Regions from separate parts of the Pseudomonas sp. P106(2024) genome, predicted to be linked through region 3. Evidence: riboswitches for the same ligand, from Rfam matches in the RefSeq annotation. Region 3 holds a riboswitch; each other region holds the start of a gene.
What was found. Region 3 has a riboswitch for cobalamin ahead of AC25M7_RS04965 (ABC transporter substrate-binding protein). Riboswitches for the same ligand answer to the same signal wherever they lie in the genome.

Region 1: it holds a riboswitch for cobalamin, as region 3 does, so the genes downstream of both, AC25M7_RS03915 (TonB-dependent receptor plug domain-containing protein) here and AC25M7_RS04965 (ABC transporter substrate-binding protein) in region 3, are expected to answer to the same signal.
Region 2: it holds a riboswitch for cobalamin, as region 3 does, so the genes downstream of both, AC25M7_RS15350 (CbtB domain-containing protein) here and AC25M7_RS04965 (ABC transporter substrate-binding protein) in region 3, are expected to answer to the same signal.

What each region holds. Positions count from the first base shown of each region.
Region 1 is NZ_JBLIYU010000002.1:85,666-88,932, reverse strand. Features, by position in the region: gene AC25M7_RS03925 (TonB-dependent receptor) at 1-546, opposite strand, end outside; gene AC25M7_RS03920 (DUF2946 family protein) at 621-1,010, opposite strand; cobalamin riboswitch at 1,147-1,339, shown strand; gene AC25M7_RS03915 (TonB-dependent receptor plug domain-containing protein) at 1,430-3,267, shown strand, end outside.
Region 2 is NZ_JBLIYU010000008.1:119,358-122,624, reverse strand. Features, by position in the region: gene cobW (cobalamin biosynthesis protein CobW) at 1-669, opposite strand, end outside; cobalamin riboswitch at 770-969, opposite strand; cobalamin riboswitch at 1,031-1,252, shown strand; gene AC25M7_RS15350 (CbtB domain-containing protein) at 1,355-1,540, shown strand; gene AC25M7_RS15345 (CbtA family protein) at 1,551-2,246, shown strand; gene AC25M7_RS15340 (cobalamin biosynthesis protein) at 2,246-2,647, shown strand; gene cobM (precorrin-4 C(11)-methyltransferase) at 2,677-3,267, shown strand, end outside.
Region 3 is NZ_JBLIYU010000002.1:298,121-301,387, forward strand. Features, by position in the region: gene AC25M7_RS04955 (LysR family transcriptional regulator) at 1-74, shown strand, start outside; gene AC25M7_RS04960 (acetyltransferase domain-containing protein) at 173-1,333, shown strand; cobalamin riboswitch at 1,361-1,558, shown strand; gene AC25M7_RS04965 (ABC transporter substrate-binding protein) at 1,673-2,686, shown strand; gene AC25M7_RS04970 (FecCD family ABC transporter permease) at 2,683-3,267, shown strand, end outside.

The DNA.
Region 1 (3,267 bases), 210 kb from region 3:
GCCGTAGCTGACGCGGCCTTCGAAACTGTCCTCATCGCGGTTGGCCAGTTTGGTGATCATGTTCAGGCTGCCGCCGACCGCGCCACTGCCGTTGAGGAACGACGAGGGGCCGCCGAGCAGTTCGACGCGGTCGTAGATCCACGCGCCAACCGGGCGCGCCGTGGCGCCGTACTGCAGGTTGATGCCGTTGAACAACTGGCTGATCTGGGCGCCGTTGAAACCACGGTAAGACACGTAGCCGCCCCAGCCGGGCGGTGCCGAGGCGTTGACCCCGGGCAGGGCGTTGGCGGCGTCCTGGAAGTTGCGCGCGCCGATGCGCTCCATGGTCTTGCGGTCGGCAACGCTGACTGAGGCGGGGTTTTCGCGGGCGCTGAGGTTCAGCCGCGAGCCGCTTTCGATGGGGCGGTCAAGATCGAGCGTGGTGGCTTCTTTGGGTTGGTCGGCGGTGGCCGTGACGTTGCTGGCGGGCAGGGTCAGGGTGTCATCCTGCGCCCAGGCGCAGGTTGCGCTGCCTACGAGCAGCGCCAAAGTGGTCATGCGGAACATGCAAGGCTTCCTGGCTGAAATCGGTGGGCGCACGCCCGCTGCCGATCAGGCAGTAGTACTTGGGCGTGGCGATGTCAGAACGCGAGAAGCGAAGCGGGGGAGGCGCGCGGATTGACCAGGGGCCAGCGCTGCTTGGGCAGGGGCGGCGCGGGTTGTCTGGGTAAGGGTTTGCTCGACTCCCCGGCGAGCAAGGCCAGCAGGCCGAAGAACACCGCCAGCAGGGTGGCGCTGAACAGGCTGGCGATCACGCAGTCGCCGCCGGCAGGCAGCACCGGGTCGGTGATGTCCTGGTCGCCCTTGAACACGCCGCTGCTGTCGGCCGCGCACCAGGCGGCGTCATCCAGGCCGGCCAGGCGCAAGCCTGCCATCTGTCCATGGCCCATGGCGCACAGCAACGAGCCGAACAAGATGCTGAAATACAGCACCCAGGCGACTTGCGATCGTGTGTGGCGGGCCAGCTTCATCGGCAAAGCTCGAAGGGAATGGGTTGGGCGTGCGGATTCTACAACTTTTGACACATCTGCCTAGAGTGTTCCTGCGATAAAAAGCATTCGAAACGATACGCCTGCCTGGCTTGACGCCTCTGGGCCCCAGGTGTTCAGATGCCGACCGATTTCAGGTGTCCCATGCCGCCGCGCATGGGGTTAAACGGGAAACCGGTACGAGTCCGGTGCTGCCCCCGCAACGGTATGCAAGTGATGCCTTCGACAGACCACTGTGGCCAATGCGCCATGGGAAGGTGAAGGCGTCTAGTCTTGCGAGCCCGGAGACCGGCCTGGAATGTGGTAGGCAAACTCCTGCGGTGGGCGGGCATGGGCCGGTATTGGCGTGTGCGCGATCCGTGCTCCTGCGTGCTTCTGCGAAAGTCACTTTCGAGAAGAGCATGATTGCTGTGATTCACTCCCGACGTTTATCCCCCAAGGCCCGGACCCTGCTTCTGGGATGCCTGGCCAGCCCCCTGGCACTGGCCGAAAACACGCCCCTGGTCCTCGACCAGCAGATCGTCGTCGCGCCGTCGGTGGAGTCGACCAACGTCGCCGCCATGGCCCAGTACGGCAGCAAGGTCGAGATCGTCAGCCGTGAGCAGATCGAGCGCGCCGGCCCCGGCGCCGACATCACCCGGGTGATGCAGATGTTCATCCCCGGCTTCTACGTCGCGCCGAAGAACGGCCCGTTCGACTACGGCACCTATTCGCTGCTCGGCGGGCGTAACGACGACACCCTGATCCTGCTCGACGGCGTGCGCTTGAACAACCGCCTGTACGGCGGCCTGTACCTGGACACCCTGCCGGCCAACGCGGTGGAGCGCATCGAGGTGCTCAAGGGCGGCCAGAGCCTGTTATTCGGTACCCAGGCGGTGGCCGGGGTGATCAATATCGTCACCCGCAGCCCGCAGAGCCGCGAGGCTTCGGGTGAGGTCAACCTGGGCCTGGACAGCTTCGCCGGCAGCAGCAAGGACGCCCGCGTCGAGCGGATCTTCAGTAACGGCTTCGGCGACCTGGGCCTGCTGGCCTATGTCAGCCACAACGTCTCTGATGGCTACCAGCCGTTTCGCAACCGCGACTACAGCGGCAACGTCAGCGACAAGAAACGCGGTTACGAGGTGACCACCTTCGGCGGCAAGGCGGTCCAGGCCTTCGGCGACGATGCGCGGCTGGAACTGTTCTACCAGTACACCGACGCCAACCTTGATTTCGCCCGGCCAGTGAACAACTACAAGACCACCAACGACCGCGTGCAGCAGATCGCCACGGCGACCTTCGAGCAGCGCCTCAACGAGCGCCTGAGCTACTTCATCAAGGGCCACGTCAACGATTGGGACACCCGCTACACCCGCATCAACAACCGTGACGATGGCAGCCGTAACGTGGTCAACCACAACGACTACTGGGGTTTCACCGACTGGGGCGTGCAGGCCGAGGGCAAGGCCGAACTCGACGGCGGCCATGTGCTGGTGTTCGGTTCCGACAACCAGTGGTTCAAGGGCCAGGACGATGTGCTGGTGATCGACGACAACAAGGCCCAGGCCAATGCGCTGTATGCCCAGCTGCGGCCCAGGATCGAGGCCTTGCCGGACTGGCACCCGAGCCTTGGCGTGCGCCACGAGGCCATGAGCGGCGGCGACAGCGCCACCGTCGGCATGCTTGCCTCGCTGTACGACCTGAACGACAACTGGCAACTGCGTGGCCAGTACGGCAGCGCCTACAAGCTGCCCAACGCCGAGCAGCTGTTCGTCAACGAGCCCGGCGACGAGATCGGCAACCGCGACCTCAAGCCCGAGAAGAGCCGCAACGCCGAGCTTGGCCTGGACTACCACGGCCTGCTGCTGGCGCGCGAATTCAGCGCCAGCGTCACCGTGTTCCGGCGCAAGATCACCGACCTGATCACCCTGGACGGCAGCCAGTGGGTGAACGGCCAGGGCCAGGTGCAGATGCGGGGTTTCGAGGCCGATGCACGTATCCAGCTCGACGACCAATGGAGCCTGCAGGCAGACATGACCCGTAACCTCACCGAGTCGCGCACCGGGGCGACGATCAACGACGTGCCGAGTTTTTTCGCCCGCTCGCGGCTCGGCTACGAATCGGTGGACCGCATGTGGGGTGCCGGAGGGGCCATTCGCTACATTCGCGATGTGGTCAGCTCCAAGGGCGTCGAGTACGGCCATTACTCGGTGGTCGACGTCGATGCCTACCGCTACCTGGACGGTGCCCGCCAGCACCG
Region 2 (3,267 bases), on a different contig from region 3:
CGGCAGACGGCCACTGCTGGCCTCGATCACCTTGACCGCTGGCGGCAGCTCCTCGGCCACCTCGGCACGGACCTTGGCCAGGCCCTCGGCGTCGATCAGGTCGGCCTTGTTCAGCACCACCAGGTCGGCACTGGCCAGCTGGTCGGCGAACAGCTCGTGCAGCGGCGACTCGTGGTCGAGGTTGGGGTCGAGCTTGCGCTGGGCATCGACCTGCTCCGGGTAGGCGGCAAAGGTGCCGGCGGCCACGGCCGGGCTGTCGACCACGGTGATCACCGCGTCGACGGTGCAGGCGTTGCGGATTTCCGGCCATTGGAAGGCCTGTACCAGCGGTTTGGGCAAGGCCAGGCCGCTGGTCTCGATAAGGATGTGGTCGAGGTCGCCGCGACGGGCCACCAGCTCGCGCATCACCGGGAAGAACTCTTCCTGCACGGTGCAGCACAGACAACCGTTGGCCAGCTCATAGACGCGGCCGTTGGCCTCTTCCTCGGTGCAGCCGATGCTGCACTGCTTGAGGATCTCGCCGTCGATGCCCAGCTCGCCGAATTCGTTGACGATCACCGCGATGCGGCGGCCCTGGGCGTTGTCGAGCATATGGCGCAGCAAGGTGGTCTTGCCCGAGCCGAGGAAGCCGGTAACGATGGTGACGGGAAGCTTGGCCAGTGTTTTCATGTCGCGATGCCCTTGGCAGCAATGGCGCGGGCATGCAGGACGACAGCCACGGCCCTGCCGGCCTGGCGCGTTCGCCACCGGATCACCCCGCCCGGTTGAAAGTCGAAAACGTCACGAGGCAGGTCTCCTGGCTCGCACCGCTGCGGCTCGCTGGCCGGTGGGCCGGCGCCTTCCCGCGCGCCTGCGCAGTGGCTGTGCCGAACCCTTCAGTGCTTACAGTTGCGGGGGCAGCCGCGGCTTGTACCGCGTTCCCGTCTTAGCTCGGGCCAACGCCCGAGAACCTCGCAGCGGCAAGGCTACGCAGTGCCTGCCTGGCGGTCAACCGCCATGGCGATTGACGCGGGCCCGGCCCCGTGATTTGCTAGCGCATTGCGTTCAGGTGCCCCCGACGGGGGTGAAACGGGAAACCGGTGCGTCGCGCCTCCATTGCTAAGGAGCCGACAAGGCCGGTGCTGCCCCCGCAACGGTAAGCGAGAGAAGCGTCCGAACCACTGTGCCAACAGTAAGGCATGGGAAGGTGACGCCCCACGGAGTCCTGCTCCACCTCGCCAGCCCGGAGACCGGCCTGACACGTGCTCACAGTACACCCCGCGGTGGGCGGGCGTCGTCGTATCACCTGGGCCAATCGTGCCCGGGGTCGTCGCGCATGTCCGTTGCCACAACAAAAGCAGCAGAGGAACGCGTCATGCCCATCACCAGCGCCAAACACAGTATCGCCACCCCCGTCAGCCTCAGCCAGCGACTGATCGTCGCGGTCGGCGCCAGCCTGCTGGGCCTGTGCCTGGTGTACTTCGCCGGTTTCTCGCACATCGAGGCAGTGCACAACGCTGCCCACGATACCCGCCACAGCGCCGCCTTCCCTTGCCACTGAGTAAACCCGCATGATTACGCGCATCGCCCGTACCGCGGGCTTCAGCGGCCTGCTCGCGGCCCTGCTGCTGACCCTGCTGCAAAGCTTCTGGGTCACCCCACTGATTCTCCAGGCGGAAACCTACGAGTCCGCCGCCCCGGTCGCCGAACACCATGAACACGGCGACGCCACCGCGCCCCACGAGCATGAGCACAGCGCCGAAGCCTGGTCGCCGGAAGACGGCTGGCAGCGCGTGCTGTCCACCACCGGTGGCAACCTGGTGGTCGCCGTCGGTTTCGCCCTGATCCTGGTCGCTCTCTACGGCCTGCGTGAACCGAACCGCGTGGCCACCGGCGCGCTGTGGGGCCTGGCCGGCTTTGCCGTGTTCTGCCTGGCGCCGACCCTGGGCCTGCCACCGGAACTGCCCGGCACCGCCGCCGCCGACCTCGGTCAGCGCCAGACCTGGTGGATCGGCACCGCAGCGGCCACCGCCGCCGGCCTGGCGTTGTTGGTGTTCGCCCGGCACTGGCTGCTCAAGGCGCTGGGTGCCGCTCTGCTGGTGATCCCGCACCTGATCGGCGCGCCACAGCCGGCCGTGCATGAAAGCCTGGCGCCGCAAGCCCTCGAGACCCAGTTCAAGATCGCTTCCTGGCTGACCAACGCCGCGTTCTGGCTGGCCCTGGGCCTGCTCAGCGCCTGGCTGTACCGTCGCTCCAGCCAGGCCTGATGCGCGATCTGCCTGCTCAGCCGGCGTTGTACGCCGGCTTTGGCTGTCGCCGCGGCTGCCCGGTCGAGACCCTTGCGGTATTGCTGCGCCAGACCCTCACCCGCAACGCCCTGCCCCTCTCGGCCCTGCGCGGCATTGCCAGCATCGAGCCCAAGGCCCGCGAGCCCGGCCTGCTGGCACTGGCCGAACGCCTGGGGCTGCCGTACATCTGTTTCGATGCCGCGCATCTACTGGTTTTCGAAGCGCAGCTCAGCCAGCGTTCGCCCACGGCGTACGCGCAGACCGGCTGCTGGGGCGTCGCCGAAAGCGCCGCACTGGCCCTGGCCGGCGATAACGGCCGCCTGCACGTGCCGAGGCAGGTCCTCGGCAGCGCTACCCTGGCCCTGGCCATCGGCGGATAATCCGCCACTCTTCTATACAAGGAACCCCCATGACGGTCTATTTCATCGGCGCCGGCCCCGGCGATCCCGAGCTGATCACGGTCAAGGGCCAGCGCCTGATCCGCCAGTGCCCAGTGATCGTCTATGCCGGCTCCCTGGTCCCCGCCGCCGTGCTGGAAGGTCACCAGGCGCACACGGTAATCAACAGCGCCGAACTGCACCTGGAGCAGATCGTCGAGGCGATGCGCCAGGCTCACGCCAACGGCGAGGACGTGGCGCGCGTGCACAGCGGCGACCCCAGCCTTTATGGCGCCATCGGCGAACAGATCCGCCACTTGCGCGAACTGGATATCGACTACCAGATCGTCCCCGGCGTCACCGCCACCGCCGCCAGTGCCGCGCTGCTCGGCTGCGAGCTGACCTTGCCCGATGTGGCGCAGACCGTGATCCTCACCCGCTTTGGCGACCGTTCGCCAATGCCGGCCGGTGAGCAACTGGCCGACCTGGCCCGCCACGGCAGTACCCTGGCCATCCATCTGGGGGTGCGCCACCTGGCCCGCATCGTCCAGGAGCTGCTGCCACACTATGGCGTCGACTGCCCGATAGCGGTGGTCCATCGCGCCACCTGGCCGGACCAGGAC
Region 3 (3,267 bases):
GTGGGCATCTGCCCAAGGTGAGCGCGACGGTCCAGGCCCTGGCCGAGCGGCTGGGACCACTGATTCAGGGCTGATTCAAGTGGAGTGCCAGCGCATGGCTGTATCAAGGTACAAACAAATGAAATAAAATAACATTTCATTTGAATGATACCTCTGCCAGCGACCCTCCTCGATGACCAGCCTCCCGACCGCCCTCCCCAGCCAACGCCTGCACAGCATCGACGCCCTGCGCGGCCTGGTGATCCTGTTCATGCTGCTGGACCACGTGCGCGAAACCTTCTTCCTGCACTGTCAGGTCAGCGACCCGATGACCATCGACGCGACCGACCCCAGCCTCTTCATCAGCCGCACCCTGGCGCACCTGTGCGCGCCGGTGTTCGTGCTGCTCACCGGGCTGTCGGCCTGGCTTTACGGCGAAAAGCACCAAGGCCGGGGCGATGCAGCGACGTTCCTGTTCAAGCGCGGCCTGTTCCTGGTGCTGCTGGAGCTCAGCCTGGTCAACTTCGCCTGGACCTTCCAGTTGCCGCCGAGCGTGATCTACCTGCAGGTGATCTGGGCCATCGGCCTGAGCATGATCGCCCTGTCGCTGCTGGTGTGGCTGCCACGCCCGCTGCTGCTGGCCCTCGGCGCGCTGATCGTCGCCGGCCACAACCTGCTCGATGGCCTGCACTTCGCGCCGCACTCGGCGCTGCATGTACCCTGGGCGATCCTGCACGAGCGCAGCTGGCTGGAGCTGCCCGACGGCTTGCGCCTGCGTACCTCCTACCCGGTGCTGCCATGGATCGGCGTGATCGCCCTGGGCTACGGGCTCGGCCCCTGGTTCGGCCGCGGCAGCGATGCCGGCGAGCGCCAGCAGCGCTTGCTGCTGGGCGGCATGATGCTGCTGCTCGGCTTTGTCGTGTTGCGCCTGCTCAATGGCTACGGCGAGGCGCCGTGGACCTTCTACGCCAACGGCGGGCAGACGTTGATGAGCTTCTTCAACATCACCAAATACCCGCCGTCGCTGCTGTTCCTGGCCTTGACCCTGGGCGCTGGCCTGTTGCTGCTGCGCACTTTCGAGCGTGCGGGAGACGCCCGTTGGATCGGCCCGCTGGCAGTGTTCGGCGCCGCGCCGATGTTCTTCTACCTGCTGCACCTATATGTGCTCAAGCTGCTGTATGTGGCCTGCGTGGGGCTGTTCGGCCTGAACCAGGGCAGCCATTTCGGCTTCGACGGCATCGGCGCGGTGTGGCTGGTCGCGGTGCTGCTGGCGATCGCCCTGTACCTGCCGGTGCGCGGCTTCGCCCGGCTCAAGGCGCGGCGGCGCGACATCGCCTGGCTCAAGTACCTGTAAAAGCGTTTTCACCCGGTGGCCCGATGGTCTACCATGCCGCCCGCCGGTTTCCACACGGAATCAAAAGGGAATCCCGGGCGCGCCGAGGGCGGGCCAAAGGGAACTGCCCCCGCAACTGTAGGTGCCGAGCCTGCGCCATCGATGCCACTGGGTCTGCCGACCCGGGAAGGCCGGCGCCGGCCAGGACGCACCAGTCAGGAGACCTGCCGGCACGCATTCACCAACCGGCGGGGTGTCCGGGATGGTCATCCGCCCCTGGCCGCGTGCTTGCCGCGCGACGCTTGGCGATGCCTGTCCGTGGGCCATTCCGTGCACCACCCGACAGGAGATCGCCCCACCATGCCGTACCGCCTCGCCACCCTGCTCGCCGGCCTGTCACTGGCGGGCCTGGCCCACGCCGACGCCACCCGCTACCCGTTGACCATCGACAACTGCGGTTTGCCGCAGACCTTCGCCCAGGCCCCGCAGCGCGTGGTGACCATCGGCCAGGCCGGCACCGAGTTGCTCTATGCCCTGGGCCTGGGCGAGCGGCTGGCGGGCACCTCGCTGTGGTTCAACAACGTGCTGCCCGAGTTCAAGGCGCAGAACGACAAGGTCGAGCGCCTGGCTGACAACGAGCCGGGCTTCGAGGCGGTGGTCGGCAAGCGCCCGCAGCTGGTGACCGCGCAGTTCGAATGGATGGTCGGCGCCCAAGGCGCGGTCGGCACCCGCGAACAGTTCGCGGAGCTGGGCATTCCCACCTACCTGCTGCCCTCGGACTGCGAAGGCAAGGACAACCTAGTGGGCGCCGACGGTACCCGCCTGCAGCCGTTCAGGATCGACACCATCTACAGGAGCGTCAGTCAGCTGGCCGAGATCTTCGACGTGCAGGATCGCGGCGAACACCTCAATGCCGAGCTCAAGGGCCAGCTGGACCAGGCCCGGCAACGCCTGGCCGGCCAGGACCTGAGTCACACCAGCGCGCTGTTCTGGTTCTCCAGCGCCGACCTCAAGGTCGACCCTTACGTCGCTGGTCGCCAGGGCGTGGCCGACTTCATGCTGCAGACCCTCGGCGTGCGCAACGTGGTCGAGTCCCGCGAAGAATGGCCGGCGGTAGGCTGGGAGACCCTGGCCAGGGCCAACCCCACCTGGCTGATCGTCGCGCGCATGGACCGCCGCCGCTACCCCGCCGACGACTACCAGACAAAGCTCGAGTTCCTGCGCAGCGACCCGGTGACCCGCAACATGGACGCGGTCAAGCAAGGCCGGATCATCGTCCTCGACGCCGACGCCATGCAGGCCGGCATCCGCCTGTTCCGTGGCCTGGAGGTGCTGTCCAGCGCCTTTGCCAGTGGTAAAGCGCCACAACCATGAACCGTTTGCTGCCCATCAGTGCCTTCGCGCTGTTCGCTCTGTGCCTGGCCATGCTCGCCGGGATCGCCATCGGCGAGACGCGGATCAGCGCCGAGGTGGTCTGGCAGGTACTGGCCAACCAGCTGTGGCAGGCCGGCCATGCGCTCGACCCCATCGACGCCGGCATCGTCTGGAACTACCGCCTCCCGCGCACCCTGGTGGCCGCCGCCTGTGGCGCGGGGCTGGCGACCTGCGGGGTGATCCTCCAGGCGCTGCTGCGCAACCCGCTGGCCGAGCCGTACCTGCTGGGCCTGTCGGCAGGCGCCTCGACCGGTGCCGTGGCGGTGGGGCTGTTCGGCCTGGGCGGCGCGGTGCTGTCGCTGTCGGCCGGTGCCTTCATCGGTGCGCTGGCCGCGTTCGCCCTGGTACTGGTGCTGTCGCGGGCCAGCGGCAGCCGACACGACAATGCGCAGGTGATCCTCGCCGGCATCGCCGGCTCGCAACTGTTCAACGCGCTGACGGCCTTTCTGATCACCAAGTCGGCCACCGCCGAACAGGCCCGGGGCATCCTGTTCTGGCTGCTGGGCAACCTCAGCGGCGTG